2 regions of the Paenibacillus sp. FSL H3-0321 genome follow, and region 2 is predicted to be linked to the other one. Evidence: predicted binding sites of a transcription regulator. Region 2 holds the regulator's gene; the other holds the start of a gene.
What was found. The regulator CtsR, encoded in region 2, represses protease genes until heat stress. The targets are predictions, from matches to a motif close to ATGGTCAATAAAGGTCAAACA.

Region 1 (15,078 bases), 910 kb from region 2:
GAATCGGCTGTGCCGGGCTTCTTCCTGTCACAGCTGCAGGGGGCGCAGGCCGAAGGCAGACCGATGCCTCTTGTCAGCTACAACTACCAGCTGCCATTTCAGGAGCAGCTCAAGCAGTGGCAGGGCAACACGGACAGCTTTACCGAGGAAATGCGGAACAATCCGCTGCTGCGCGCTTCGTTCTTCTGGGCGCTGCGTTATGGTGATGCCAACACGAGGCTGCAGGTGACCGAAGCGCTGCGCTGGATCGAGGACGAAGAGATGTCCGAGGTGCTGAACGGGCTTCTGGCGCAGGAGCCGCTGCAGGAAGATAAGCTGCAGGAAGCGGCACTGCTCAGCCTGCAGCGGCTGATCGGCAGCAGCCCGGATGCAAATGCTGCTCCCCAGGAGGAGCTCCCGCCGCTAAGCCATAAAGGGCCGCCGGAATGGAAAGAAGACTGGCAGCGGGTATTGGACCATACGGCATCAATGATGGACCGGCGGTATGATGCCATCCAGAAGAAGGACGCCGAGCTCCTATGGAAGCAGTTTGTTAGCGATTTGTATCCCGATGTGCCTTACTTCCGCCATACGGGAGGCTGGGCCGCAGCTCTGGAATATCTGACTGCCAAACTGCATGACCGGCCGATTACCTATCGCGAGGTGGCCCAGCATTATGGAGTTTCTGCCTCCATGGTAAGCCGGTATGCACGCCGTATCAGCAACGAATGTGATATTCCCGGGAGCTTGCCCGGGCAGGAGACCCTGCCCTCGTCAACGGAGAATATCTAGATACTTGCAACATGACTGCAAGGAAATATAAGCAAGGAAGTATAAAGTGAGTATTATACTGCATCCTTTATATTGTTCACCTGAAACGCATCTTGGCTTCCGAGAAGCCCTACAGCCGTTTCTTCCAAATAAATAACCCACTTGTAAGGAGGCCAAAGTGATGTACAAAACGATTGTAATCGGAACAGGCCCGGCCGGGCTGACTGCCGCGATTTATTTGGCGCGTGCCAACCTTAGCCCGCTCGTGATTGAAGGCTTGCAGCCGGGGGGACAACTGACAACGACGACAGAAGTGGAGAACTTTCCAGGCTTTCCTGAGGGAATCCTCGGTCCTGACCTGATGGATAACATGCGTAAGCAGGCGCAGCGCTTCGGTGCGGAATTCAAGAACGGCTGGGTGGAATCCGTGGATTTCTCGCAGCGCCCCTTTAAAGTAACTGTAGATGGACTAGGTGTGCTGGAGGCCGAAACAGTTATTATCTCGACGGGTGCCTCGGCCAGATATTTGGGCATCCCGGGTGAGCAGGAGAATGTAGGACGCGGGGTCAGCACTTGTGCAACCTGTGACGGCTTCTTTTTCCGCAACAAAAAGATTGTCGTGGTCGGCGGCGGCGATTCTGCAATGGAGGAAGCCAGCTTCCTAACCCGGTTTGCCTCCAGCGTAACCTTGGTTCACCGCCGTCCGGAGCTTCGTGCTTCGAAGATTATGCAGGACCGGGCGCGCGACAACAGCAAGGTAGCCTGGGCGCTTAACCGCACGCCGCTTGAAGTAACGGTCGGCGACGCCGGGGTTAAAGGGCTGACAGTGCGCAACAACGAGACAGGTCTTGAAGAACTGGTGGAAGCGGACGGTGTATTTGTAGCCATTGGACACACACCGAACACAGCATTCCTGGGCGGTCAGATTACTACCGATACCAATGGGTACATTGTGGTGAATCCGGGTACGACGGAAACGAATATTCCGGGTGTATTCGCTTGCGGCGATGTGCAGGATACACGTTACCGGCAGGCAATCTCCGCAGCGGGAACCGGTTGTATGGCGGCGATGGATGCCGAGAAGTTCCTGGAGGGCACCATGGTGCATGACTGGAGCGAAACGCTGGATAAATAAGTACAGATTCTTCTAAAATATCTTTTGAATAGGCAAGCCGGCTGGTCCCTCAATCAGGGACCAGCCGGCTTTTTCTTTTATCTTCAGAGATGTGCGGACTTTCGGATTGAACTTTTTTTCACTTAGTGATTGCAATCACTATTGCCCCCTATCGGCTATGCTAAGCTGTTGTTGAGAAGGATTCTCAGTAGGGAGAAGATGCATATGAACAAAGTGCTGAAGATGGATGAATCCATATTCGAGCTGGTGAGCCGGCATCCCGAGGTTGTGGACATTATGACAGAGCTGGGTTTCCAGGATATTGCCAAGCCGGGAATGCTGCAGACCGCAGGCCGTTTCATGACCTTGTCCAAAGGAATCAAACTGAAGAAAATGAATCCGGACGCCGTAAAGCTGACGTTTCAGCGCCATGGCTTCGAGATTCTTGAATAGAGATTATCTGCAAGACGATATGATAAAAGGAGCGGAATTCCAATGAGTGAACTGATTAACAACCGCGAAGTAGATGTGCCTGAGCAGACACGCCGCCAGGCGATGCTCAAAGAAATTATAAAGGAACTTCATGCCGGAAAAAGTGTGGAAGAGGTCAAAGCACGCTTCGCAGAAGCGGTAGGCGATGTTACGGTGGCGGAGATTTCCGCGATGGAGCATTCACTGATGACGGAGGAGGGTATTCCTGTAGCGGAGGTCCAGCGACTGTGTTCGGTGCATACGGCCATTTTCAAAGGCTCCATTGAGCAGATTCACCGTTCCTCGAAGCCGGAGGAGCAGCCTGGTCATCCCGTGCATACCTTCAAGCTGGAGAACCGCGAAATCGAACGTCTGGTCAACTTCCGCCTGGAGCTGCATGCCGGCAAATTTTTGAAGAATGCCAGTGAAGAAATCATCTTCAAGCTGCTGGAGGATCTCAGCCTGCTGCTGGATCTCGACAAGCATTACAGCCGCAAAGAGAACCTGTTGTTCCCTTATCTTGAGAAATACGGAATTTATGGCCCGACCAAGGTCATGTGGGGTGTGGACGACGGCATCCGCGCGATGATAAAAGAGGCTAAAGCTGCACTCAGCCAGTATAACGGCCAAGCCGAGGACATCGGAGTTATGCTTACGAACATCATCCAGGAAGTAAATGAGATGATCTTTAAGGAAGAAAATATTCTGCTGCCGATGGCGCTCGACAAGCTGACCGAAGATGAATGGGTCAAGATAGCCAGAGAAAGCGATGAGATCGGCTTCTGCCTGACTGCACCGGAGCAGGAGTGGATTCCTGAGCGTGCTGACGAACCGGAAGGAGCTGCAGTGCAGAGTGAAGCTGTAGGCGAAAGTCCGCAGGGCTTTATCCGTTTTGAGACGGGCCTGCTGTCGCTTCATCAACTGGAGACCGTACTGAACCATCTGCCGGTCGATATAACGTTCATTGATGAGAATGATGTAGTCCGCTATTTCTCACATGGCAAGGAACGGATTTTCGCCCGGACCAAAGCGGTTATAGGCCGCACGGTGCAGAACTGCCATCCGCCGCAAAGCGTTCATGTGGTCGAGAAATTACTGGAAGACTTTAAGGCAGGCCGCAAGGATGCTGAGGATTTCTGGATTGCGATTAAGGATAAATTTATCTACATCCGTTATTTCGCCGTCCGCGATGAAGCGGGCCGCTACATGGGTACGCTGGAGTTCACACAGAATATCGCACCGATTCGTGCGCTGGAGGGGCAAAAACGCATATTGTCAGAATAATGACAAGATTGATTTACTACACTTGTTCCTCGCCGGTTAACCCGGCAAATCTACCTGACTTCCCGCCCCTAAAGGCCGGGAAGTCTTTTTTGAATCCGCAAAAACCTGTTTTAGTTCTAATTAATCCCGGCTCTGCATTTCTTAACTATGCCATGTGTATTGTCCATGTGTCTTGCCTGGCCAATAAATTCATGTGCTCTGGAGGGCTTAGCTTTCAAATTAGCCGGGTGTGCCGCCTTTCCTTGACCGCAGAGAAAGCTTCTATTATAGTGGGTACGTAGGATTAACTATTTTAGCATAGAAAAAGGTGGCTTGTTACATGTCTGAAAATATCTACGTTGGCGTGGATTTAGGTGGAACCACGATTAAGGTTGGAATCTGCAATGCCGAGGGGAATTTGCTGCACACTTATGAAGGTCCTACAGGGACTGCGGATGGCGTCGATGCCGTCATCGATAACATCGAGAAATATGTGCGCCAGATTGTGGAGGACTCTCCATACTCTTGGGATCAGCTTGCCGGTGTAGGAGCGGGCCTTGCCGGGTTTACGAACATTCGTGAAGGAATCATCATCCTTGCGCCTAACATAGGTTTTAGAGATGTGCCGATCCGCTCCATTCTGGAGAACCGATTGAACAAGCCTGTGAAAATAGACAATGACGCGAATGTGGCTGCACTGGGCGAAGCCTGGAGCGGTGCGGGACGCGGCATTGAGAATTGCGTCTGCTACACACTGGGAACGGGTGTTGGCGGCGGCATTATCATTAACGGCAAGGTGTATCAAGGATTTGCCGGTCTCGCCGGTGAACTGGGCCATATCTCTGTAGTGCCAGACCTGGAAGCGATCCAGTGCGGCTGCGGCAATATGGGTTGTTTGGAAACCGTTTCCTCTGCTACGGGAATTATCCGTATGGCCAATGATGCTGTAGCACGCGGGGACCGCACCTCTCTGTCATTGGTAGAGAAGATTGCGGCGAAGGAAGTATTTGATGCGGCAAAAGCGGGCGACGAAGTTGCAATTCGAATTGTTAACCGTGCAGCGTTCTATCTGGGCAAATCCATTGCGGCGGTAGCTGCGGTGCTTAACCCTGAAGTGTTTATCATTGGCGGGGGTGTCTCCAAGGCAGGAGATATTCTGTTTGACGAGGTCCGTCGTGTATTCGCCAAGCTGACTCCCGAACCATTGCAGAAAGGCGTTACCATCGTTCCTGCGGAACTGGGTAATGACGCTGGTATTATTGGGGCTGCCGGCCTTTTGTTACGTTCTTAATAAGCTGGAATTATTCATATACTAATTTTAGGGAGGGGACGCTTTAATGACCGAATTGGAGCAATCTCCGTCGGCTAGTGCCACCCTGATCATTATTACGGGTATGTCGGGTGCAGGCAAGACCATTGCTGTACAAAGTCTGGAGGACCTCGGGTTCTTCTGTGTCGATAATCTGCCGCCGGTGCTGATCCCGAAATTCGCCGAGCTGATTGAGCAGTCGAAGGGGAAAATTGCCAAAGTGGCGCTCGTAATTGATCTGCGGGGGCGGGAGTTTTTTACGGCTTTGTCGGAGTCGCTGGCCTACATCAAAAACGAGTCAACCATCGGCTGCGAGATTCTGTTTCTGGATGCAACGGATTCTGTGCTTGTCCAGCGCTACAAGGAGAGCCGGCGGCATCATCCGCTGGCTCCCAAAGGGATGCCGCTTGACGGCATCCGCCTGGAGCGCCAGATGCTGGAAGAGCTGAAGGATTCCGCTACACTGTGTCTGGACACCAGCAGCATGAAGCCGGTGCAGCTGAAGGAGAAGATCGTATCGCGGTTTTCGCATCTTGGAAAAAGCACACTCTCCGTTAACATTACCTCGTTCGGATTCAAGTATGGCATTCCGATCGATGCAGACCTCGTATTTGATGTCCGCTTCTTGCCTAACCCACACTATGTGGATCAACTGCGGCCCAAGACTGGCCAAGACAGCGATGTCTACGATTATGTAATGAAATGGCCTGAAACGCAGACGTTTCTGACCAAGCTGCTGGATATGCTTCATTTCCTAATTCCGCAATACCGCAAGGAGGGCAAATCCCAGATTATTATCGGCATCGGCTGCACAGGCGGCAAACACCGTTCGGTAGCGATCGCGGAATATTTGGGCAAAATGCTTGGAGTTAGCGAGACGGAATCCGTAGCGGTTAGCCATCGGGATTCCGAGCGTGATCGGCATTAACGAGAGAAGGGATCATTAGTGGCTGAAGAACAAGGGCAGCGTCCGCGTATCGTCGTGATGGGCGGCGGTACCGGTCTGTCTGTCATGCTTCGCGGTTTGAAGGAAAAGCCGCTTGATATTACGGCTATAGTTACTGTGGCGGATGACGGGGGCAGCTCCGGTATTCTGCGCAGCGAGCTGCAAATGCCGCCGCCAGGCGATATTCGCAATGTGCTCACGGCTATGGCTGATGTAGAGCCGCTGATGGCGGAGATTATGAAATACCGCTTCAGCAGCGGAGAAGGACTGGCCGGACACAGCCTTGGCAATCTTATTCTTGCAGCGCTTACGGATATCTCCGGTGACTTTGTCACCGCTGTCCGTGAGCTGAGCCGGTTGTTCGCCGTTCGCGGCAGAGTGCTGCCGGCTGCGGGGCACGCTGTGGTGCTGCATGCGGAGATGTCGGACGGCACGATTATTACCGGCGAGTCCAAAATCCCGGAGGCCGGCGGACGGATCAAACGCGTCTTTCTGGAGCCGGCTGATGTGGAACCGCTGCCGGAGGCGCTGGAGGCCATCCGTAATGCGGATGCCATCCTCTGCGGCCCCGGAAGCCTGTATACCAGCATTCTTCCCAACCTGCTGGTGCCGAAGCTGGCGGAGGCCATTGTAGAATCCGAAGCGATTAAGATCTTTGTCTGCAATGTGATGACCCAGCCTGGTGAAACGGATAATTACACGGTCAGTGATCATCTTCAAGCGGTATATGATCATGTCGGCCTGCACTTATTCGATTACGTCATTGTCAACGATGGCGAGATTCCGGAGCAGGTTCAGGTCAAATATGCGGAAAAAGGTGCCCGCCCGGTGCTGCTTGACCGGGATGTGCTGGACGGCAACGGTTATAAGGTCATTGCCGATAAGCTGGTCTTATTCAAGACTTATCTCCGGCATGACACGAATAAACTCAGTCATCATATTTACCAGTTAGTGAAGGACTGGAAATCCAGATAGTTCTGGTTTGATTTTTGGATGAACATGAAAGAGGTGAGCCCCTTGTCTTTTGCGGCCCTTACAAAAAAAGAGCTGACGATGGTGGAGAGCCAGCCTTGCTGCGAGAAAGCGGAAATGTCAGCGCTGATCCGAATGAATGGTTCGGTGCAGCTTTCGAGCAAAAAGGTAGTTCTCGACATTTCGACGGAAAACGCCGCGATTGCAAGGCGGGTATATTCTTTGCTTAAGAAATATTACCAGGTCCATATCGAGCTGCTCGTGCGTAAAAAAATGCGTTTGAAGAAGAATAACGTTTATATCGTAAGAATCCCAAACCGTGTTCAGGAGATCCTGAAGGATTTGCGGATTGTTTCCGAAGGTTTCATCTTTACCGATGGGATCGACAAGGAAATCGTCGGTAAAAACTGCTGTAAGCGCGCATATCTGCGTGGTGCATTTATGGCGGGGGGATCGGTCAACAACCCGGAGGGTTCTTCCTACCATCTGGAAATCGCCTCCATGTATGAGGAGCACTGCAAAGCGCTGGTGGATCTGGCTGGGGAATTTCACCTGAACGCCCGCTGCATAGAGCGCAAGAAAGGCTTTATCCTATATATCAAGGAAGGCGAGAAAATCATTGAGTTTCTCAGTCTGATTGGAGCGCATCAAGCGTTGTTTAAATTTGAGGATGTGCGGATTATGCGCGATATGCGCAACTCCGTGAACCGGATCGTCAACTGTGAAACGGCGAATTTGAACAAAACGATTAGCGCTGCGGTGCGGCAAATTGAGAACATCAAGCTGCTGCAGCGTGAAGTGGGACTGGAAAGCTTGCCGGATAAGCTGCGCGAGGTCGCTGAAATCCGTTTGGCACACCCGGACATCAACCTCAAGGAAGTGGGCGAGATGCTGAAGGGAACGGTCAGCAAATCCGGTGTAAACCACCGTTTGCGCAAAATTGACGAGCTGGCTGATAAGGTTCGGGGAAGCTGATTATTTTTTTTCTAGTGTGGATGAGGTTATAATGATATAATATTATAAAATTAATGTGAAATTTTTGGGCAGATCTCAAATAGGGGGTAAGCGTTTCATGACAAAGCACCCGGTAGTTGTACGGTTGAAGACGGGGCTCCACGCTCGGCCGGCAGCATTGTTCGTGCAAGAAGCTAACAAGTTTTCGTCGGAGATTTTCGTGGAAAAAGACGATAAAAAGGTTAACGCCAAAAGCATCATGGGCATTATGAGCCTGGCGATCAGTTCCGGCACGGAGATTTATATTAGCGCGGATGGCGCCGATGCGGATCAAGCTGTAACCGCTTTGACTAGTCTTGTAAGCAAGGAAGAGCTTGAGAACCAATAATTTTGCAAGGTCTTACTTATTCGTACACCAGAAACGTTGCTGCTCTCCCTCTCCGGGAGACAGCCAGTTTAAAAAGCCCCTTTGCGGGCTTTTTTTATTACCTTGTTTAGGAAATTTGAATTTGATGAAACTACAAGGAGAATGAGCATGCACAATCAGGTGACTTTAGCAGAGCCAACAGTAGAGCTGGCGCCGCAGTACTTGGCATTTTACGAGGAATGGCTGGCAGGCGGAGAGATGTTCGTTCCTTGGGTAATTGGCATTGATCCTACCGACTTCGCGGCTATGGTCCGGTATTTGCAGGATAACGCGGATGGCGTAAATCTTAAAGAAGGCTGGGTACCTAGTTCTACATACTGGTTGGTGAATGCCGATTCCAAAGTGGTGGGTGCAGTAAATATAAGGCATCGCCTGACTGAGAAACTGCTTCAGAGCGGGGGACATATTGGATATGGGATACTTCACTCTGAGCGGCGCAAGGGATTGGCAACCGAGCTTCTGAGACAGGCCTTGCTGAAGGCGGGCGGGCTTGGGATTACCAAAGCGCTTGTCGTTTGCGATGACAGCAATATTGCTTCCGAACGGACGATCCGCAGAAACGGCGGGCTGGAGGATAGTTCATACATCGAAGAGGACGGCAACGTGATCCGGAGGTTTTGGATTGAGACGTGAAATGCAGGCAGAATGTAGCCTCTGCAAATTTTTTCTTCAGAAGCGTTGGGGGATATGCAACTTTTGCCAAGCAGTTCCGTCTAGAGGGTACCAACAATTTTTGAAGAATGAAAGGGGATGGCAAGGATGAAGAAATGGGGTAAAACAGTCGGTACCGTATTGCTGGCGGGAAGTTTATTGGTAGGGGGTACGGCGTTAAGTGGAGTGCTTCAGGCTCCTGAAAAGGCTTACGCTGCTGAGGACGTGCAGAGAAATGTCGTTAGTGTTGTAGGTAAAGGCGAGCTTTCGATCAAGCCGGATATCGTATATCTGTCAATCGGCGTCAGCACCTCTGCTGCAACAGCTGAAGAAGCACAGAAGTCCAATGGAGCCAAAATCACTAAGCTGACCAACCTGCTGAAAAAAACCTGGGGTATCGCGGATAAGGACATTCAGAGTACCCAATTTTATGTGCAGCCTAATTACGCCTACACTGAAAAAGACGGTCAACAGGTTAAGGGTTATAACGCCCAGCACACGTTGCAAGTCTCCTACCGTGATCTGACTAAGGTCGGGGAACTGCTGGATGCCGCTTCTACCGCGGGAGCGAATAGCATCGGAAGTGCACGGTTTGCCATCGAGGATCCTTCTGCATTCGAAGCACAGGTTATTGAGAAAGCAATGGCTAATGCAGATGTGAAGGCAGCCGCGATTGCCAAAGTGGCCAAACGCAGTCTGGGCCAGGTCGTAACGGTTATCCAGAACGATGATGGTAATAACCCGGTTGTCTATATGGAGAGCGCTCAAATGTCCAAAGCATCGGCTGATATGGCTGCAGGCACTTCGGTTGAAGCGGGAGAGGTTAAAGTATCCACCCAGCTTAGTGTAATGTATGAGCTGAAATAAGTAAGCAACGGGTGAGGCGTTGCTTCCGCTGTGATGGCGGAGGCAACGTCTCTTTTTGCTTTTGAAGTATAGAAGCAGGTGTGAAATCTCTCAATTTGTTTAAAGTAATGTAATAAGACTCGTAATATTTGCAGGGAAACTTTAAGAAACTGTAAGGAGCGTTGTAACAACCACGGTTGCTGTTTATTCTATAATGGGAAGAGTCAATCATCGTACCAGTGGAAGGGGAAAAAAGTATGAAGTATATGTCGAAAGAACAGGCCCTTAAATGGGGCGCAGGATTAATGGCAGCAGGATTGCTGCTGGGCGGAGCTCTTCTGCCTGCAGAGACGAGCCAGGCCGCAGCGGCCAAGACACAGGCTAAGGTCAATTCATCACTGGTTGTATTAAAAACAAACGGAACGATTTCACAGCATACCGGGATCGTAAGCGCAGGGAAAGTATGGGTGCCGGTTGCTTTTATGCGTGATACTCTGGGTATGCCGTTGACGTATGATAAAACGGAGAAAACTTATACGGTCGGAAACGGAATTACACGAACCAAGCTGATGGTCTCCGATTACGGCACCTCCATCTCGGTCAATAATTATTTCCTGGGAGAGTTTGAAGGCAAGATTATAAATAACCGTCTGTATGTGCCCTTTGATCTGCTCAGCGATTATTTGGGCTATAAGGGGGATTGGAATGCTGCCTCCGGACGGTTAAATGTGATGAAGAAAACACAAAATCCAATTACGGTAACGACTGAAACTTACAGCAAGGACTACAAGGACGCGCCGATTAAGCTGGATTACCCGCAAATCAGCGGTTTGGACAATGCCAAGGCGCAGGCAGCGATTAATAATACCCTTAAGCAGACGTTCCTCAAGTATGCGGAAGGGGCTGAGAAGGAAATTGCCAATAGAGCCAAAGATGACCGCCCCTATGAATACGAAGGAGGATACGTGGTTACGTACAATCAGGACGGGGTGCTCAGCCTTGTGACCAGCCAGTATGGGTATACCGGCGGCGCTCATGGAATGACCTTCCGCAATGCCTTTACCTTCTCGCTCAAGGACGGAAAGCAGCTATTGCTTGGAGATTTATTCGGTGCCAACCCCAACTATAAAAAAGAGCTTAATGCAAAGCTGGCGAAGCTGCTGAAAGCAAATGGCGGGTATCTTGGCGGCTTTACCGGCCTGAATACGGAGAAGGATTTCTATTTGAAAGACGGCAAGGCGGTCCTTTTCTTCCAGTTGTATGAATACACTGCATATGCTGCCGGATTTCCTGAGTTTACTTTCACGTTCAAGGAGCTGCTCCCCAGCGGAAGCGGTCCATTTGCCGCATTGAAGTAAATACAGTGACCGGGCTGCGAATCCGCCAATGCCGGATACGGACATTTCTCCGTTACCGGATCACCTAACCGTTCATAAGCTAAAGGAGAAACCAGCTTAGGAGCGGGGAGGGAAAGTAACGATGAGTATTCAGTATACGGCGATTGGCGATTCGTTAACGACAGGATTTGGAGCTCTGCCGGGCAATGGGTTTGTTCCGGTCTACCGCCGGATGGCCGAGGTGCGGCTGCGGGTGCCGATCGAATTATCCAATTTGGGAGTCAACGGTTTGACCACAGATGGATTGGAGCAGAGGCTGAAGGGGGATTACAACTATCGGCTTGCCATCAGCGAGGCCGAATTGATTACGATGTCCATTGGCGGCAACGATTTGATCAAGGCGGCCAAAGCGGCGGGCGGGCGGCCGGGCGATCTGGCTCCGGTACTGCAAAAAGCGCTCCGGGAATGCAAGCGTAATTTGAATGACATTATGGGCACGCTTTCGCAGTTGAAGGCGGGCATGCGGAGACCCTATATTATCAGAATAGTAGGACTGTATAACCCCTATCCCCAGTTGACAGAAGCGACGGATTGGGTGCGGCAGTTTAACCGCTATGCTGCGGGATATAGCAGCCCGGTATGCCGGTTCGCCTCTATATATAATGAGTTTGCCGGCAACGAGCGGGGGCTGCTGTCAATTGATCATTTGCATCCTAACGGAAGAGGTTACCGTGTTATCGCCGGGAAGCTGGACACGTTGGGGTATGGGCGTCTGGGGTAATTCTTCATCAATAGAATAATGTACCTGAACTATAAAACAGCAAAAGAGGCTGGCGGGGATCACTTTGTGGTCCCAACCAGCCTCTTTGTTGTTGCTTGTATTAAACGCCGGCAGGCAGCGTCTTCTCGATAACTTTATCGACAATACCATATTCAGCTGCATCAGCTGCACTCATGAAATAGTCGCGGTCGGTATCCTTTTCGATCCGTTCCAGCGGCTGTCCTGTGCGCTCGGATAGAATGCGGTTCAGCTTGTCGCGCAGCTTGAGGATGCGGCGGGCGCGGATTTCGATGTCCGTTGCCTGACCTTGAGCACCACCCAGAGGCTGGTGAATCATAATTTCGCTGTTAGGGAGTGCAAAACGTTTGCCTTTGGCACCGGCGTTCAGCAGGAAAGCTCCCATCGAAGCGGCCATACCTACGCAAATCGTCGATACATCCGGTTTGATGTACTGCATTGTATCAAATATAGCCATACCCGCTGTAATGGAGCCACCAGGGCTGTTTACATACAGGTGAATATCCTTCTCCGGATCCTCGGCAGCCAGAAACAGCATTTGCGCGATGATGGAATTGGCTACCACGTCATTAACCTCCGTTCCAAGGAAAATGATGCGGTCCTTCAGCAGGCGGGAATAGATGTCATAAGCGCGCTCACCGCGGTTGCTCTGTTCTACTACCATAGGAATATAACTCACGTGGAAAACCTCCTTGAATTGGTTCTTCGAATGTGTTCATTTTTACTGTTACCGTATTAACCACATGATAAACAAATTCAAACAAAAAGTCAAAGAAAGTCAAACTTAGTTGCAAAAAAAAGAGCCATCACCTGGCTCTTTGGTTAATCAATAGTATGGGTGCTGCTAAATTATAGACAAATAAGAAAATAATGGCGCGCCCGCCAAGAATCGAACTTGGATCTCAGGCTTCGGAGGCCTACGTCATATCCATTGGACCACGGGCGCAACAGAAATTATTATAATACACTTATTATGCAAATGCAATGGATTCATCCTGTTGTTTGGAAAATATCTTTTCCCGGATCTCTGTGGCCTCATTTTCAGCCCGGCCGGAAGTATACAGTTTGGGCGTTTGTGCGGCCAGCACAAGACTTTCCGCCCCTTACATGGCTTGGCAGATGTATAAGATGAAAAGAGGTTGAGAATTATACTCTCGGAAGACTTGCACTCCGCGTAATATTTGGGTAGAATATGGGTGGGACTTAAAAAGTTAACCCGGGACATTTTGAGACCACGAACAAGGGAATAGAGAAAGACGAAGTTGCAGGAGTGAAAGCATGCGTAATTTATTAGAAATCCAAAAGCAGCTTCTGCCTGATCTCATGGAAACCCTTAAGAGACGGTACACGATTCTACATCAGATCATGCTGTCCGATATTATCGGACGCAGGACGCTCGCCGCTTCGCTTGATATGACTGAGCGGGTACTGCGCGCCGAGACGGATCTTCTGAAATCGCAAGGGCTCATTGAGATCGAGAGTGTCGGCATGCGCATCAGCGATGCCGGGCGCAGACTGCTTGACCTGCTGGAGCCGATCGCCAAGAGCTTGTTCGGCCTGGATGATCTGGAAGAGAAGATTCGCTCAACGTACGGTCTTAGTAAAGTCATAGTAGTGCCTGGCGATTGTGAGACATCGCTGTTTACCAAACGTGAGCTGGGCCGGGCAGGCGCCAAAGCGTTGCTGGGTGTGCTCCGTGCAGGCGATACGATTGCTGTCACCGGCGGCTCGACACTGGCCGAAATGGCCGATCAGCTGACACCGCCGTTATCCCATTCCTATAAGAACGCCTGGATTGTTCCGGCGCGCGGAGGACTTGGGGAAAGTATGGAGATTCAGGCCAATACCATTGCTTCGACGATGGCCAAACGGCTTGGAGCCAATTATCGGCTGCTGCATGTGCCCGATCTGCTCAGCGGAGATGCTTATCAATCGCTGGCGCTGGACTCCAATATTGGAGAAATCGTGCAAATCATCCGCAGATCGCGTATTATTGTTCATGGAATTGGCGATGCCATTGAAATGACCCACCGCCGTAAGCTTGATGAGGCTACGGTCTCGGAAATACAGGAAGAAGGCGCGGTTGCCGAATCGTTCGGCTACTATTTCAATGAAGACGGCCAGGTAGTCCATACCATGCTGACGATGGGACTGCGACTGGAGGATATTATCCGGACGGAAGTTGTCATCGGAATCGCCGGAGGCAAACGCAAGGCGAAGGCCATCCATGCGATGCTGCGGTTTGGGCAAGAGGACATACTCGTCATAGACGAGGCAGCGGCTGTCGAAATCGGCAAAGAAATCGACACACAAATACAGCAGATCCTATAGCATCCAGTTTCTGGAGAGCATTCGCAGTTATTTTGCATTATACTTAACATTGTTGTCTTGACAAGCTTAACGGCCTGTCTTGAATAAATAAAACGAAATCTAGGAGGAACTATTCAATGAGTGTAAAAGTTGGTATTAACGGTTTTGGACGTATTGGACGCCTTGCATTCCGCCGTATTCAAAATGTAGAAGGTATCGAAGTGGTAGCAATCAATGACTTGACTGACGCTAAGATGCTTGCTCATTTGCTTAAATATGATACAACTCAAGGTAAATTCCAGGGTGAAGTTGAAGTGCACGACGGATTCTTCAAAGTAAACGGCAAAGAAGTTAAGGTTCTGGCTAACCGCAACCCTGAAGAACTTCCTTGGGGCGACCTCGGTGTTGACATCGTGCTGGAATGCACAGGTTTCTTCACAACTAAAGAAGCAGCTGAGAAACACTTGAAAGGCGGAGCTAAGAAAGTAGTTATTTCCGCTCCAGCTACAGGCGACATGAAAACTGTCGTTTACAACGTTAACCATGACATTCTGGATGGTACTGAAACAGTTATCTCCGGCGCATCTTGCACAACTAACTGCCTGGCTCCAATGGCAAAAGTGCTGAACGACAAGTTCGGTATCATTGAAGGCTTGATGACAACTATCCACGCTTACACTGGTGACCAGAACACTCTTGATGCTCCACACGCTAAAGGCGACTTCAGACGCGCCCGTGCTGCTGCTGAGAACATCATCCCTAACACTACCGGTGCTGCTAAAGCCATCGGCCTGGTTATTCCAGATCTGAAGGGCAAACTTGACGGAGCTGCTCAACGTGTGCCTGTAGCTACAGGTTCCCTGACTGAGCTGGTTACTGTTCTTAACAAGAGCGTTACTGTTGAAGAGCTGAACGCAGCAATGAAAGAA
Region 2 (15,078 bases):
ACCTTATTGAGATTGAAATCATTGGTTACTACCTTGCCGCGCAGCACTTTGGCGAGCTTGACCAGCTTGCTGTCCACCTCGGAGATCTCTTCGAAATCGCCCTCGTAGATCAGCACCTTCACATCCAGTTCTTTCTGGATCTTATTGAGAATATCTAGACCGCGCCGACCACGGTTGCGTTTCAGCAGATCGGAAGAATCGGCGATGTGCTGAAGCTCTTCCAGAACAAACTCAGGGATGACAATCGTCCCTTCGATAAATCCCGTTTTGCAGATGTCGGCAATCCGCCCGTCAATAATGACGCTGGTATCGAGAATTTTATGCTCCTCCAGTCCGCGGCCCTCCGGTTCAGCCGATTGCCCCCAGCGCCCGGTTGTCCAAAGCGAGGCCAACTCCTCTTTCTTCTCCAGACCAATACGCAGCCCCATATAACCCAGAGCTAGCGTGGCAGCCACCTGCACCAGCTCACCTGCCTTCCCCAGCCAGTCCATGGCCGGATGGAGCAGCAGGGACAACAGCAGCCCTCCCGTAAGTCCTGCGGCACCTGCGGCCAATTCATTCATCGGAATTCGTGAGCAGTACAGCACCGCCTCACGCAGCTTTGAACCTGCCCACTCCGCGCATAAAGTCCCCGCAAACAAAAAAATAATGGCACCCAGCACCGTAAATAAAATGCTTCCTTCCACAGGCAGATTTCCCCCCAGCTTTCCCATTCCCTCAGGGAACCCTTTTTCTGCCGTATGGTATAGCGAAAAACCGGACCAGGCTCCGCATAACCCGGCAAGCGTCAACATCACTTTTTTCCACATAACCTTAAGCACCTCCTTTTATTCATCCTAAAATGATCTATACCTCACCAGTATGTTCCAATTTTCAGGACGGTAATCGGGGGTTGCTTATTTTTTCTCATACTTTTACCTTACCGCTTCTGTAAAGATTCCCAGGAACTCCTATTCCCGTTGAAAACAGGGGGGCCCTGGCATATAATGAACTCAATTACGAACCCAGGGGTGAATGAAAAATGAGCGCACCAAGTTTACAGGCCTTTCAGGATCAAGTCTCCGAACTGCTGCTCCGTCACCGTAGTCTTCTGGATGTAATGTCCAAGAACGGGCAGAGCAGCGCATCCGTCAACCGTGCCGTTGTCAAGGCCATTACCGAATGCGGCTGTATTCAGCTGCATGCCACCAAACAGGTGTTCGAGCCCGCTTTGGGACTTGAACAAGCCAAGGAACTCGCAGGAACTCATCTTGAGGGCCAGCTGTGCGAGAACTGCCGTGAAGTTGTCGCTTCCGAGCTGGGGCGGGAATTGTTCTATATGTCCGCACTGTGCAATCTGCTTGACATTAATATGGACGAGGTTGTGGTGAAGGAATCGCAGAAATGCGCTACGCTCGGTTTGTTCAACCTATCCTAATCATGACTGCAGACGCTCTTGTATGCTTTCTTCATACGTTCAGCCGAAAAAGGCTTTGCCGTCCACTGAGGTCAGGGAGGGCAAAGCCTTTTTGGTATATATAAAGGAATTATCATCTAGAGGAATAACTTGCATGCTACCCGTTCTTGGAGTGATAGATCTTGTCTTCCGAACGTCTTCTGCGGCGGTGACGGCGACGTGCCGTGAGCCGGTCAATATTATGCTTAAATCCGTACAAAGCATACAGTGCGAGCAGTCCAAAGATCATCTTGGCAATCTGCTCCGGGAACACAACTGCTACTGCTACCGCCACAATAATCACTAACGGCGCACCAACGACCGCTTTTTTGGGCAGTCCGATCTTCTTGAAGTTAGGGTATTTGACTGTACTGACCATCAGATAAGATAAGAGCAAAGTGGCAACAATCATGAATGGAGCGGAAACATCTTTATGAAAAAGGGCCAGTGTGGCGAGCACGCCACCTGCAGCAGGAATAGGCAAACCGACAAAATATCCGGGGATTCCCGGGCGGACATTAAAACGGGCCAACCGCAGCGCCCCGAATACCGGGAATATTGCTGTTACAGTCCAGCCGAGCGCAGAACTCAAATCCTGCAGGCTTGTAAGATACATAATTAGCGCAGGTGCCACACCAAAGGATACGACATCGGATAGGGAATCCAGCTCTTTGCCAAATTCACTCTCGCAGCCCAGCGCCCGCGCTACACGGCCATCTAGTCCGTCAAGCAGCATAGCGATAATCACCATGATAGCGGCCATGCTAAGCTTGCCGTCAAACGCCATCATGATACCAAACATTCCAAGCATCAGGTTACCAATGGTAAAAAGACTCGGAATTGATTTTTGTATCATTTCTTCACCTCTATTTTATTACTTTGAGCCTAACTTCTTCAATATTACGTGATTGTATGTTATTTACATTTGCCTGTCAATAAGAACTTGTTTCTGCAGGCGTTTAAGTCCGTCTTGGATATTTCGTGCCCGAACCTCTCCGATTCCATCCACCTCATCGAGTTCCGCGATGCTCGCGGTCATCAGATTCGGCAGCATTTCGAAGCGCTCCACCAGATTGTGGATGATCACATTCGGCAGGCGTGGAATCTTATTAAGCAGCCGGTACCCGCGCGGAGTAACAACTTCCTCGGAGGCAATTGCTGTAGAGGAATAGCCGAGCAGACGGGCAATATGATTGTCATCCATCAGCTCATCGTCGCTGGAACGTTTGAGGCCGGCAATAATTTCGCGGATTTTGTCCTCCTGTTCCTCTCTTGCATAGTCTCTGTACAGAAGCCATGCTTCTTCCTCTGTATTTCCGACCAGTTCTTCCATCTGCATGCTGATCAAGCGCCCTTCGTTGCCGAGTTCGTTGATATAGCGCTTGATTTCCATTTTAATGCGCAGCACCATCTCCACACGCTGGATCACCCCGACTACTTCGGCCACGGTAACGATGCCTTCATATTCAGAAGCGGAAAGGTTCGTTAAGCCCTGGGTAAGTACTGCTTTGTACTTCTCCAGGGTTTGTATGGCCTGGTTAGCTTTGGCCAGAATTGCCCCAATCTCCTTAAGCGCATAACGGATGGAACCTTGATACAAGGTAATGATGTTCCGCCGCTGGGAAATGGATACTACCAGCTTGCCCGTCTGCTTGGCGACACGCTCTGCAGTACGGTGGCGGATCCCTGTCTCAATGGAGGAGATGGAGGAGTCGGGAATGAGCTGCGTATTTGCGTACAGTATCCGTTTCAAATCCTCGCTCAGAATAATGGCTCCGTCCATTTTGGCTAATTCATATAAATAATTGGGTGAAAAATCGCAGTTAATGGAGAATCCCCCATCGACAACTTCCATCACCTCCGGGCTGTATCCGACAACAATCAAAGCTCCTGTCTTTGCACGCAGCACATTCTCCAGACCTTCCCGGAAGGGAGTTCCGGGTGCCGCCATCCTCAGCAGATCATTCATATTATCTAATTGATTATATTCTTTCATCTTCCTATGCCCCCTAATCTAACGCGACCGATAGTGCATCTGCTACGGTACTGACGCCAATAATCTGGATATCCTGCGGATGTTTCCAGCCTTTCATGCTCTTCTCTGGCATAATCACTCTCCGGAAGCCAAGCTTAGACGCTTCCTTCACCCGCATTTCCGCGCGTGAGACCCCCCTGACCTCACCGGTGAGACCGACTTCACCAAAGAAGACATCATAAGGCTTGGTTGATATATCGCGGAAGCTGGAAGCAATGCTGATAGCTACAGCCAAATCTACTGCCGGTTCATCCAGCTTTACCCCACCGGCAACGTTCAGATAAGCATCCTGGTTCTGCAGGAACATCCCCATCCGTTTTTCCAGGACTGCAATAATTAGCGCCATCCGCTGGTGGTCCATACCTGTGCACATCCGGCGGGGGGAAGGGAAATGAGTTGCAGCGACAAGCGCCTGAAGCTCAACAAGCACCGGTCTGGTTCCTTCCATACTCGCCACTACTGCGGAACCTGCTACACCTAGCGGACGTTCGGACAAGAATAGCTCGGAGGGATTCTCCACTTCTGTAAGCCCGATCTCCCCCATCTCAAAGATACCGATCTCATTGGTTGAACCGAAGCGGTTCTTGACTGCCCGCAGCAACCGGTACGTATGATGCCGCTCTCCTTCAAAATAGAGCACGCAATCCACCATATGCTCCAGCATTCGGGGCCCGGCAATCGCGCCTTCCTTAGTGACATGACCTACAAGTACCGTTGCGATCCCGCGGATTTTGGCGATTCGCATAAATCTTGTCGTACATTCCCGAACCTGTGTCACGCTGCCGGGTGCACTGGTCACTTCCGGCATGAATACCGTCTGGATGGAGTCAATGACGAGGAACTGAGGTTTGATCTGTTCAATGGCTTCCTCGATGCTTTCCATATTCGTCTCGCACAGTACATACAGCTCTGCCGATAACGCCCCGAGGCGATCGGCACGGAGTTTCGTCTGCCGAACCGATTCTTCTCCCGAGATGTACAGTACGCGTAAACCTTGAGTAGTCAATGCATGCGAGGTCTGCAGCAGCAGGGTTGATTTCCCGATGCCGGGGTCGCCTCCGACCAGCACCAGCGATCCCGGCACAATACCTCCGCCGAGAACCCGGTTAAGCTCACCGATGCCTGTCAATATACGGGGCTCTTTGTCACTTTCTATATTTATGATCGATTGCGCCTTTTCTTTACTCTGAAAAATAGGTGCATTCATTCCTTGTGTTTTGACTACGCTTTCGGTCTCCTCAACCATGGAGTTCCATGCCTGGCAGCCCGGGCATTTGCCGAACCACTTCGGCGATTCGTAGCCGCATTCGGTGCAGAAAAATTTAGTTTTTGGTTTAGCCATGTGTACTCCTTACCGTCCGAACTGCTTAAATTGCGGATAATTTTCTCTTATTCAAAGTTTACCATTTCTGCACCTTGAACGAAAGGTCAGTTCAGAGCTACTTTTGAGGAGTATCCCATTAACTTTCCTGAAATTCGGGTGAATTATCACCAAAAGGGTCTGCACAGCAACAAAAAGCCCCCGCCCCTCTATACGGAGGAGCGGGAGCTATGTTTCACAGATGGATATTATTTCTCAGTTTCTACTTCTTTTTCCAGGGAAGCTGCTGGCGGCTCAACGGTAGTTACGACAAGCTCACCGTTCACCTCATCAATCTTGAGGGAATCACCTTTTTTGATGTTGCCCTTCAGCAGTTCTTCGGACAGCCGGTCCTCAATATGCTTCTGGATCGCCCGGCGAAGCGGACGTGCGCCGAAGGCTGGATCATAGCCCTCTTTAGCCAGGAAGGCTTTGCCTCCCTCTGTCAGCTCAAAGTCCACATCGTACTCACGCAGCCGCTTGCGCAGCTCATCGGACATCAGCGTAACAATTTCTGCAATATGCTTTTCTTCCAGGGAGTGGAAGACAATGATCTCATCGATCCGGTTCAGGAACTCGGGACGGAAGCTCTTCTTCAGCTCATCCATAACCTTGCCCTTCATATTGGTGTAGTCTGCTCCCGCATCCTGCACCGCTGTGAAGCCCAGCGTCGAATTCTTCTTGATCGCCTGCGCTCCTACATTGGAGGTAAGAATGATCAGAGTGTTGCGGAAATCGACCACGCGGCCTTTGGAATCGGTCAGACGGCCGTCTTCCAGCACCTGCAGCAGGATGTTGAATACTTCCGGATGGGCCTTCTCAATTTCGTCCAGCAGTACTACGGAATATGGTTTACGGCGTACCTTCTCGGTCAATTGTCCGCCTTCTTCATAACCCACATAACCTGGAGGCGCTCCTACCAGTCGGGAAGTGGAGTGTTTCTCCATGTACTCCGACATATCAATCCGGACCACCGCATTCTCATCGCCGAACATTGCTTCAGCAAGCGCCCGTGCCAGCTCGGTTTTACCGACCCCGGTAGGACCGAGGAAGATGAAGGAACCCATAGGGCGTTTAGGATCCTTAAGTCCTGCACGTGCCCGGCGGAGGGCCCGGCTGACTGCCTTGACGGCTTCATCCTGGCCGATTACCCGTTCATGCAGGATAGACTCCATATTAAGCAGACGGTCGGTTTCCTCTTCCTTCAGCTTGCTGACCGGTATGCCGGTCCAGCTGGCAACCACTTGAGCGATATCCTCCGGTGTAACCTGTGAGTCGGTGCGGCCTTGCTTCTCTTTCCACTGGTTCTTAGTCGTGTCCAGTTCCTCGCGGATCTTTTGCTCCGTATCCCGCAGTGCGGCAGCCTTCTCGAATTCCTGGCTCTGTACGGCTGAATCCTTCTCCTTGCGGATATCATCCAGACGCATTTCCAGTTCCTTCAGATTTGGTGGAATCGTATAAGAGTTCAATCTTACCTTGGAGCCGGCTTCATCAATCAGGTCAATTGCTTTGTCCGGAAGGAACCGGTCAGGAATGTAACGGTCGGACAGTTTTACAGCCTCTACGATGGCTTCATCCGTGATCTTCACCCGGTGATGGGCTTCGTAACGGTCACGTAGTCCGTAAAGAATCTGTACAGCTTCCTCAGGAGATGGCTGATCCACCGTAATTGGCTGGAAGCGGCGTTCCAAGGCTGCGTCTTTCTCAATATATTTGCGGTATTCATCCAGCGTAGTGGCACCGATGCATTGCAGCTCTCCACGGGCCAGAGCCGGCTTCAGGATGTTAGAGGCGTCAATGGCACCTTCCGCACCGCCTGCACCGATCAAGGTGTGCAGCTCGTCAATGAAGAGCACGATGTTTCCTGCCTGGCGAATCTCATCCATAATCTTCTTAAGGCGGTCTTCAAACTCACCGCGGTATTTAGTTCCGGCTACTACAGAACCCATATCCAGAGTCATTACGCGTTTGTCGCGCAGCGTTTCCGGAATTTCATTATTGATGATCTTTTGGGCCAGACCTTCGGCAATGGCTGTTTTACCAACCCCAGGCTCACCGATCAGCACCGGATTATTCTTCGTCCGGCGGCTCAGCACCTGAATGACACGTTCAATTTCCTTACTGCGGCCGATAACGGGATCCAGGTTGCCATCCTTGGCATAGGCGGTAAGGTCACGGGCCAGACCATCCAGCGTTGGTGTGCTGACATTAGCAGGCGCACCGCTGTGGCTGGAAGTAGCTTCGCTGCTGCCGAGCAGCTGCAGCACTTGCTGGCGGGCCTTGTTAAGGCTGATCCCCAGGTTGTTGAGTACACGGGCAGCTACACCCTCGCCTTCACGGATAAGCCCGAGCAGAATATGCTCAGTGCCGACGTAAGTGTGCCCCAGCTTACGGGCTTCGTCCATCGACAACTCGATAACTTTTTTGGCACGAGGAGTATACGCGATGTTTGTTGGCTGCTCCTGTCCTCTGCCGATCAGTGTTTCCACTTCATCCTGAATTTTCTCAAGACCCAGACCAAGTCCGATTAGAGCTTTCGCGGCTATGCCGTCTCCTTCACGAATCAGTCCGAGCAAAATATGTTCTGTCCCAATGTTGTTGTGTCCCAAACGAACAGCTTCTTCTTGCGCCAGCGCCAGCACTTTTTGTGCGCGTTCCGTAAATCTTCCAAACATCATATCTCCTGCACCTCCACGAATAATAAATATCTATAATTAATGTTGTGATCCCAGTGTTTCCCGGAGCAGCTTCGCCCGGTACATATCACGTTCAGTAGCCGTGAGCTCATCGCCGAACAGCTTTTGCAAAAATCCGGGCTGTGTCTTGACATTCAGCTCATTCAGCACTGAAATCGAAGGCCCTTCCAGTATCCCCAAATCGACTCCAAGCCGCAAATCGGATAACCGCTGGGCCGACTCTTTTAGCTCCATCACTGCCGCATAGGACAAAATGCCGTAAGAGCGTTTAATCCGGTCGGTAATCCGCAGTGCGGAATCAACCAGCAGGCGTTCACGGGCATTCCGTTCATGCTCTATAATCTGGGTGACCACACTGTGAAGATTCTCAATGATCTCACTTTCGGTCTGTCCCAGTGTAATCTGGTTGGATATCTGAAAGATGTTTCCTACTGCTTCGCTGCCCTCACCATAAATCCCTCTTACGGTCAGTCCCACCTGATTTACAGCGGATAGAATCCGGTTGATCTGATGGGTCATAACCAATGCCGGCAAATGCAGCATCACCGAAGCTCTTAGCCCGGTTCCTACATTGGTGGGACAACTCGTTAAGTACCCTCTTCTATCATCAAAGGCATAATTGACAGAAGCCTCAAAAATATCGTCGATGGCCGTTGCCCTTACCCAAGCCTCTTTAACCTGCAGGCCGGGAAACAGACATTGAATCCGGAGGTGGTCTTCCTCATTGATCATAATGCTGACCGACTCATCCTCGTTCAAAATGACCGCTCCACCCCGTGAATCATTGGCTAGATTTGGACTGATCAGATGTTTCTCCACCAGCACTTTTTTATCCAGCTCATCCAGCTCATCCAGCTTCAGCAGTTGAAAGGTACCAAAGTCCGCTGCAGCTTCTCCCTGAAACACGGGTGCCAGCTGCTCCAGCGCCTCTTCCGCCTGCTCGGCAGATGCCAGCAAAGGAAAAGGCAGGTGCTCCAGATTGCGGGCGATACGCATACGGCTGCTGATTACAATCTCGGAATGGCTGCCACCGCAGCGCATCCAGTCACTAAGCGCTTGTTCGGTAAACCGGAGACTTGACATGCCGCATCCCCCCTATATATGAAAGACTTTACTCTTGTGCCATTTCTTTTTCAAGTCGGCGGATCTGATCCCGCAGCTCGGCTGCAGTTTCAAACTCCTCTTGCATAATGCTTTGCTGCAATTCCAACTTCAGTTCATCAATTTGCCGTTTGCACATAATTTGTGCCCCTGCACGTTTCGGCAGCTTGCCTACATGAGCGGTGCTGCCGTGCACTCTTCGGAACAGCGGATCCAGCGTGCTGTCAAAATATTTATAGCAGGAGCTGCAGCCGAACCGTCCAAGTTTGCTGAACTGGGAATACGTCATGCCGCAATTCTCGCATTTCAGACCCTGTGCATTTTGGGTTGCCGCGGATTTCTCCTTGCCGGAGCCTTCCAGATCCAGTAAACCGGAGAGCAGGCTGTGAATGGAGAACCCGCCCGCGGTTCCGGGAATTAACTCCCCCTTCTCCCGCGCACAGCTTTCACAAATATGAAATTCCGTCTTCTCTCCACTCACAATTTTGGTGAAATGAAGGGTAGCCGGTTTGACGCCGCATTCCTGGCAAAGCATAAGCGGTGTCCCCCTTACCATTCGTATTATTTACCAAGCAAAGAAATCAGCATGGCTTTCATAATCTTGGCACGAATCTCATCCCGGTAGGGCAGATTAATCGTCAGACAATCCCGGGAAACAGCGGCGCGCATGAGACACGCTTCACGCTTGGTTAAGAACAGGGCCTCCTCAAGCTGGTAAATCAGCCCTTCGGCGGAATTCTGGTCAATATCATTGCCTATCGTGGATTTGAGATGTGCGTAAAGCGCCACATTCTGAGGAAGCTCAAAGCGCTGAATCCGGATGTAACCTCCGCCTCCACGTTTGCTCTCGACCACATAGCCCTTCTCCAAAGTAAAGCGCGTACTGATGACATAATTGATCTGCGACGGTACACAGGAGAACTGGTCCGCCAGATCATTACGCTGAATTTCCACCGTACCTTCGGGACTTTCATGCAAAATATTCTTCAGATATTGTTCGATAATATCGGAGATATTACGCATCACTCATCCTCCAGTGTTCAAATCGTTAGGGTAATTCTTGCTGTACACCCGTCCGGCGGTGATCTCTTAAGAACTTAACCCAAGCACCTGATGGCGAATCGGACACAATGTCCTGCCTTTCAGACCATTACACTTAGGAGAGACTGCTTTCGAGATGCGTTGACTTTGACTTTCTTTGACTTTTTTCATATTATAACATATTCTCACTGAATTCCAAGTGGTTAGTCTTATTTTTTACTTATTGCTGCCATTGTATTCGGAGTAACCCTTGGATCAACATGCATTTTTATATGAAAAAATAAAAAGCTCTCCCTGCTTCATTCAGCGCGGAAGAGCTGCTTACGATTAAAAGAAATCAAATAATGCGGTCCGTGCCTGCGGCATAATCCCTTTCAGCCACTCCACAGCTTCTAGACTGCCGCTTAATTGCCCACAGCGATGCAATTCTTCCGGATGTTTGTATCCAAGCAGCAGCACCGTCAATGTTCCAATGCCGCAGCGCAAATCCGCCTGCTCTCCGGTATCCTTTACTTGTATTAAAGATGCCTCACCTTGCTGATTGACCTTCCACTCCCACAGCCCCTCGTTCCACGGGGCATGCTCATCCTCAATATACAACATGCGCTTTTGCAGCTCGCTCTGTTCCTTAAAGGTGAGTCCTTCCACAAAGGCTTTGGCATTAACAATACGCGCCATAAAATAAGGATAATTCTCCTGCGGAATACGGGGATCCGGAAGCAAAAACGGCAGCATATCATCTGCTGGCACCAGGTTTAACTTCGCAGCGGTGACCATCGAATCATGGTTGGCGAGAAAAGTCCACAATCCCCGGCGGGCTTCTTCGTCCATAAAAATGAATTCATCAATAACCAGTTCTTTGTTCTCTATTTTATAGAGCACATAACCTCCCGGTTCACCCGCTGCAGAATAAAACACACAATGATGTGTATCCTCATCCACTACGCTGTTCTCCCACCATTCACGATCACGCAGCAGCGTACCGTTATACCCGGAAGCAAAGCGCCCGTATAACTGCTCCATTACTTCAATATTTGCTTTATCGCGCTCTACACGCCCCTCCATTTCGGCCTTCCGCGGAAACTTGCCCACCGGTATCGTGTACTTCTTATATTCACAGTAGATCTCCCACCCGAACCTGCGGTAAAAAGGAATCAAGAAGGGATGCAGGAAGGAAAGCGTATGACCTGATTCGTTCATTGTTTGCAGCGTGTGGGACAAAAGCTTGGCCACAAGTCCCTGTCTGCGGTTCTCCGGCCATGTCGCCACTCCGGCAATCCCACCCATGGAGACGGCTTTGCCTTGCACATACACCTGAAGAGGCAGCAGCGTCAGCTCTGCACTTAGCTCCCCTTCCTCAAAGATGCCCCAGACTCTTTCCGGCTTGAACTTCCGTTTGGATTTTACTCTGTCGTCACCGTTAAGTTTGAATTGAAAAGCGTACTCGGACAAGCCAAGGCTTGCCTCAAAATCCTCTAGCTGCAATTGCCTGATCTCCAATACCTTCACCTCATTATCAAATAGAATAGTGCTTATCAAGAGTATATCAAGTCCAAAAAAGGTACGCGAATCCGCCAAGAAAGATTATAAAGAATCCAATGGTTATCCACAACTTATACACAGCAGCACAAAGAACCGGAAAGAATATCTTTCCGGTAAAAAATAGTTATCCACGATTCCACAGTCTCTATCCACAAATTCCACATATTATCCACAAAACCCGTGTATTACTTGGATTTTCTCTTGACGAATCCCCAACAATATGTCTTTCATCCACATCATTTAGGGATAGTTCCCTATCAAATATTGTATCCACATGTGTGTAAGTTTTCTGCGCTTGCTGAAAATTATCCACAACATTTCCACAGCCCTGCACAAACACAAAAAAGCCACTGTCAATGAATCAACAATGGCTTTGTGTGCTTGGCGGCGTCCTACTCTCCCAGGACCCTTCGGTCCAAGTACCATCGGCGCTGGAGGGCTTAACGGTCGTGTTCGGGATGGGTACGCGTGGAACCCCTCCGCTATCGCCACCAAACAGGCATTTACAGCGTAAATGCTTCAGGAACCTTAATTCCTGAAAACTGAATCCGAAACAAATCTGCGTCTTAACTAGTTGGATAAGCCCTCGACCGATTAGTATTGGTCAGCTCCATGCATTGCTGCACTTCCACCTCCAACCTATCTACCTCGTCGTCTTCAAGGGGTCTTACTAATTGGGAAATCTCATCTTGAGGGGGGCTTCACGCTTAGATGCTTTCAGCGCTTATCCCGTCCGTACGTAGCTACTCAGCCATGCTCCTGGCGGAACAACTGATGCACCAGCGGTACGTCCATCCCGGTCCTCTCGTACTAAGGACAGCTCCTCTCAAATTTCCTGCGCCCACGACAGATAGGGACCGAACTGTCTCACGACGTTCTGAACCCAGCTCGCGTACCGCTTTAATGGGCGAACAGCCCAACCCTTGGGACCTACTTCAGCCCCAGGATGCGATGAGCCGACATCGAGGTGCCAAACCTCCCCGTCGATGTGGACTCTTGGGGGAGATAAGCCTGTTATCCCCAGGGTAGCTTTTATCCGTTGAGCGATGGCCCTTCCATGCGGTACCACCGGATCACTAAGTCCGACTTTCGTCCCTGCTCGACTTGTTGGTCTCGCAGTCAAGCTCCCTTATGCCTTTGCACTCTTCGAATGATTTCCAACCATTCTGAGGGAACCTTTGAACGCCTCCGTTACTCTTTAGGAGGCGACCGCCCCAGTCAAACTGCCCGCCTGACACGGTCCCCGTACCCGATTAGGGTACCAGGTTAGAACCTAGATACGATCAGGGTGGTATCCCAACGGCGCCTCCGCAGAAGCTTGCGCTCCTGCCTCTACGGCTCCCACCTATCCTGTACAGATCGTACCCAAATTCAATATCAAGCTGCAGTAAAGCTCCATGGGGTCTTTCCGTCTTGTCGCGGGTAACCTGCATCTTCACAGGTATTAAAATTTCACCGGATCTCTCGTTGAGACAGCGCCCAAGTCGTTACGCCATTCGTGCGGGTCAGAATTTACCTGACAAGGAATTTCGCTACCTTAGGACCGTTATAGTTACGGCCGCCGTTTACTGGGGCTTCGGTTCACAGCTTCGGATTGCTCCTAACCGCTCCCCTTAACCTTCCAGCACCGGGCAGGCGTCAGCCCGTATACTTCGCCTTGCGGCTTCGCACAGACCTGTGTTTTTGCTAAACAGTCGCTTGGGCCTTTTCACTGCGGCCCCCTCGGGCTATTCACCCTACCGAGGCACCCCTTCTCCCGAAGTTACGGGGTCATTTTGCCGAGTTCCTTAACGAGAGTTCTTCCGCGCGCCTTAGAATTCTCTTCTCGCCTACCTGTGTCGGTTTGCGGTACGGGCACCTTCTCCTGGCTAGAGGCTTTTCTTGGCAGTGTGAGATCATGACCTTCGCTACTATAATTTTCGCTCCCCATCACAGCCCAGCCTTAATGGTGTGCGGATTTGCCTACACACCAGCCTCACTGCTTAGACGGACATCCATCAGTCCGCGTCACTACCCTCCTGCGTCACCCCATCGCTCATAGCGGATTACGGTGGTACAGTAATTTCAAACTGTTGTCCTTCGACTACGCCTTTCGGCCTCGCCTTAGGTCCCGACTTACCCTGAGCGGACGAGCCTTCCTCAGGAAACCTTGGGCTTTCGGCGGATCAGATTCTCACTGATCTTTTCGTTACTCATACCGGCATTCTCACTTGTATGCTGTCCAGCGCTCCTTACGGTACACCTTCAACCTGCATACAACGCTCCCCTACCCCAGATGCAAAGCATCTAGCCATAGCTTCGGTGGTGTGTTTAGCCCCGTTACATTTTCGGCGCAGAGTCACTCGACCAGTGAGCTATTACGCACTCTTTCAATGGTGGCTGCTTCTAAGCCAACATCCTGGTTGTCTGTGCAACTCCACATCCTTTCCCACTTAACACACACTTGGGGACCTTAGCTGATGGTCTGGGCTGTTTCCCTTTTGACAATGGATCTTAGCACTCACTGTCTGACTCCCGGCAAGAAGTTAATGGCATTCGGAGTTTGACTGAGCTTGGTAACCCTTGCGGGCCCCGCACCCAATCAGTGCTCTACCTCCACCACTCCATTCACCGAGGCTAGCCCTAAAGCTATTTCGGGGAGAACCAGCTATCTCCGAGTTCGATTGGAATTTCTCCGCTACCCCCACCTCATCCCCGCATTTTTCAACATACGTGGGTTCGGGCCTCCAGTGCGTGTTACCGCACCTTCACCCTGGACAGGGGTAGATCACACGGTTTCGGGTCTACGTCCACATACTAAATCGCCCTATTCAGACTCGCTTTCGCTGCGGCTCCGGCTTCTCACCTTAACCTTGCATGTTAAACGTAACTCGCCGGTTCATTCTACAAAAGGCACGCCATCACCCATAGATCGGGCTCTGACTTTTTGTAAGCACACGGTTTCAGGTTCTATTTCACTCCCCTTCCGGGGTGCTTTTCACCTTTCCCTCACGGTACTGTTTCACTATCGGTCGCCAGGTAGTATTTAGCCTTAGCAGATGGTCCTGCTGGATTCATACGGGGTTTCACGTGCCCCGCACTACTCGGGATCCGTCTCGGAGAGAACACAGTTTAGGCTACAGGGCTTTTACCTCTATCGCGGGCCTTTCCAGACCTCTTCACCTACCATATTCCTTTGTAACTCCATGTGAGACGTCCCACAACCCCAAGGGGCAAGCCCCTTGGTTTAGGCTGTTCCGCGTTCGCTCGCCGCTACTGACGGAATCACTATTGTTTTCTCTTCCTCAGGGTACTTAGATGTTTCAGTTCCCCTGGTCTGCCTCTATCTCCCCTATGTATTCAGAGAGAAGTAACTGCGAATTACCACAGCTGGGTTTCCCCATTCGGACACCCCCGGATCAAAGCTTGCTTACAGCTCCCCGAGGCAGTTTCGTTGTTCGCCACGTCCTTCGTCGGCTCCTGGCGCCTAGGCATCCTCCGTGTGCTCTTATTAGCTTAACCAATCGCTCTGGTATTTGGTTTATTCGCTCATCTTGTTTTAAACAGCGCTTCCAGATCACTCTGTCCGCCAGTCTGTTTAAAGCCAAAAGTCGCTCACAATCCAAAACCTTCGCTTAGTATCACTATTAATTAAAACTTGTTTACACAAGTTTCAGCTAAAAGATGTTCTAAAACGCAAATTCGTTTCGGTATCCAGTTTTCAAGGATCAAGGTACTACTATTGATGAAGTTTGTTGGTGGAGCCAAGCGGGATCGAACCGCTGACCTCCTGCTTGCAAGGCAGGCGCTCTCCCAGCTGAGCTATGGCCCCGCAAATTCCATCAAAACCGAACAAATGGATACGCGTTAAGTATCTTGGAAGCTAAGC

Region 1: clpP (ATP-dependent Clp endopeptidase proteolytic subunit ClpP) is a predicted target of CtsR. The motif match lies at 12,604-12,624, and genes of this name have one in related genera.

The regions. Positions count from the first base shown of each region.
Region 1 covers NZ_JBBODH010000001.1:4,359,274-4,374,351, forward strand. The annotation lists gene MHI45_RS19470 (tetratricopeptide repeat protein) at 1-771, shown strand, start outside; gene trxB (thioredoxin-disulfide reductase) at 932-1,885, shown strand; gene MHI45_RS19480 (DUF1858 domain-containing protein) at 2,090-2,317, shown strand; gene MHI45_RS19485 (DUF438 domain-containing protein) at 2,360-3,619, shown strand; gene MHI45_RS19490 (ROK family glucokinase) at 3,939-4,889, shown strand; gene rapZ (RNase adapter RapZ) at 4,936-5,835, shown strand; gene MHI45_RS19500 (gluconeogenesis factor YvcK family protein) at 5,893-6,828, shown strand; gene whiA (DNA-binding protein WhiA) at 6,871-7,800, shown strand; gene MHI45_RS19510 (HPr family phosphocarrier protein) at 7,898-8,167, shown strand; gene MHI45_RS19515 (GNAT family N-acetyltransferase) at 8,315-8,839, shown strand; gene MHI45_RS19520 (SIMPL domain-containing protein) at 8,966-9,724, shown strand; gene MHI45_RS19525 (PdaC/SigV domain-containing protein) at 9,961-11,061, shown strand; gene MHI45_RS19530 (GDSL-type esterase/lipase family protein) at 11,183-11,821, shown strand; gene clpP (ATP-dependent Clp endopeptidase proteolytic subunit ClpP) at 11,922-12,518, opposite strand; tRNA gene MHI45_RS19540 (tRNA-Arg) at 12,711-12,785, opposite strand; gene MHI45_RS19545 (sugar-binding transcriptional regulator) at 13,118-14,170, shown strand; gene gap (type I glyceraldehyde-3-phosphate dehydrogenase) at 14,287-15,078, shown strand, end outside.
Region 2 covers NZ_JBBODH010000001.1:3,445,571-3,460,648, forward strand. The annotation lists gene MHI45_RS15305 (PIN/TRAM domain-containing protein) at 1-809, opposite strand, end outside; gene MHI45_RS15310 (hypothetical protein) at 1,022-1,417, shown strand; gene pssA (CDP-diacylglycerol--serine O-phosphatidyltransferase) at 1,554-2,291, opposite strand; gene disA (DNA integrity scanning diadenylate cyclase DisA) at 2,355-3,431, opposite strand; gene radA (DNA repair protein RadA) at 3,445-4,812, opposite strand; gene clpC (ATP-dependent protease ATP-binding subunit ClpC) at 5,040-7,508, opposite strand; gene MHI45_RS15335 (protein arginine kinase) at 7,545-8,609, opposite strand; gene MHI45_RS15340 (UvrB/UvrC motif-containing protein) at 8,638-9,162, opposite strand; gene MHI45_RS15345 (CtsR family transcriptional regulator) at 9,189-9,650, opposite strand; gene MHI45_RS15350 (GNAT family N-acetyltransferase) at 9,996-11,168, opposite strand; rRNA gene rrf (5S ribosomal RNA) at 11,590-11,706, opposite strand; rRNA gene MHI45_RS15360 (23S ribosomal RNA) at 11,785-14,711, opposite strand; tRNA gene MHI45_RS15365 (tRNA-Ala) at 14,946-15,021, opposite strand.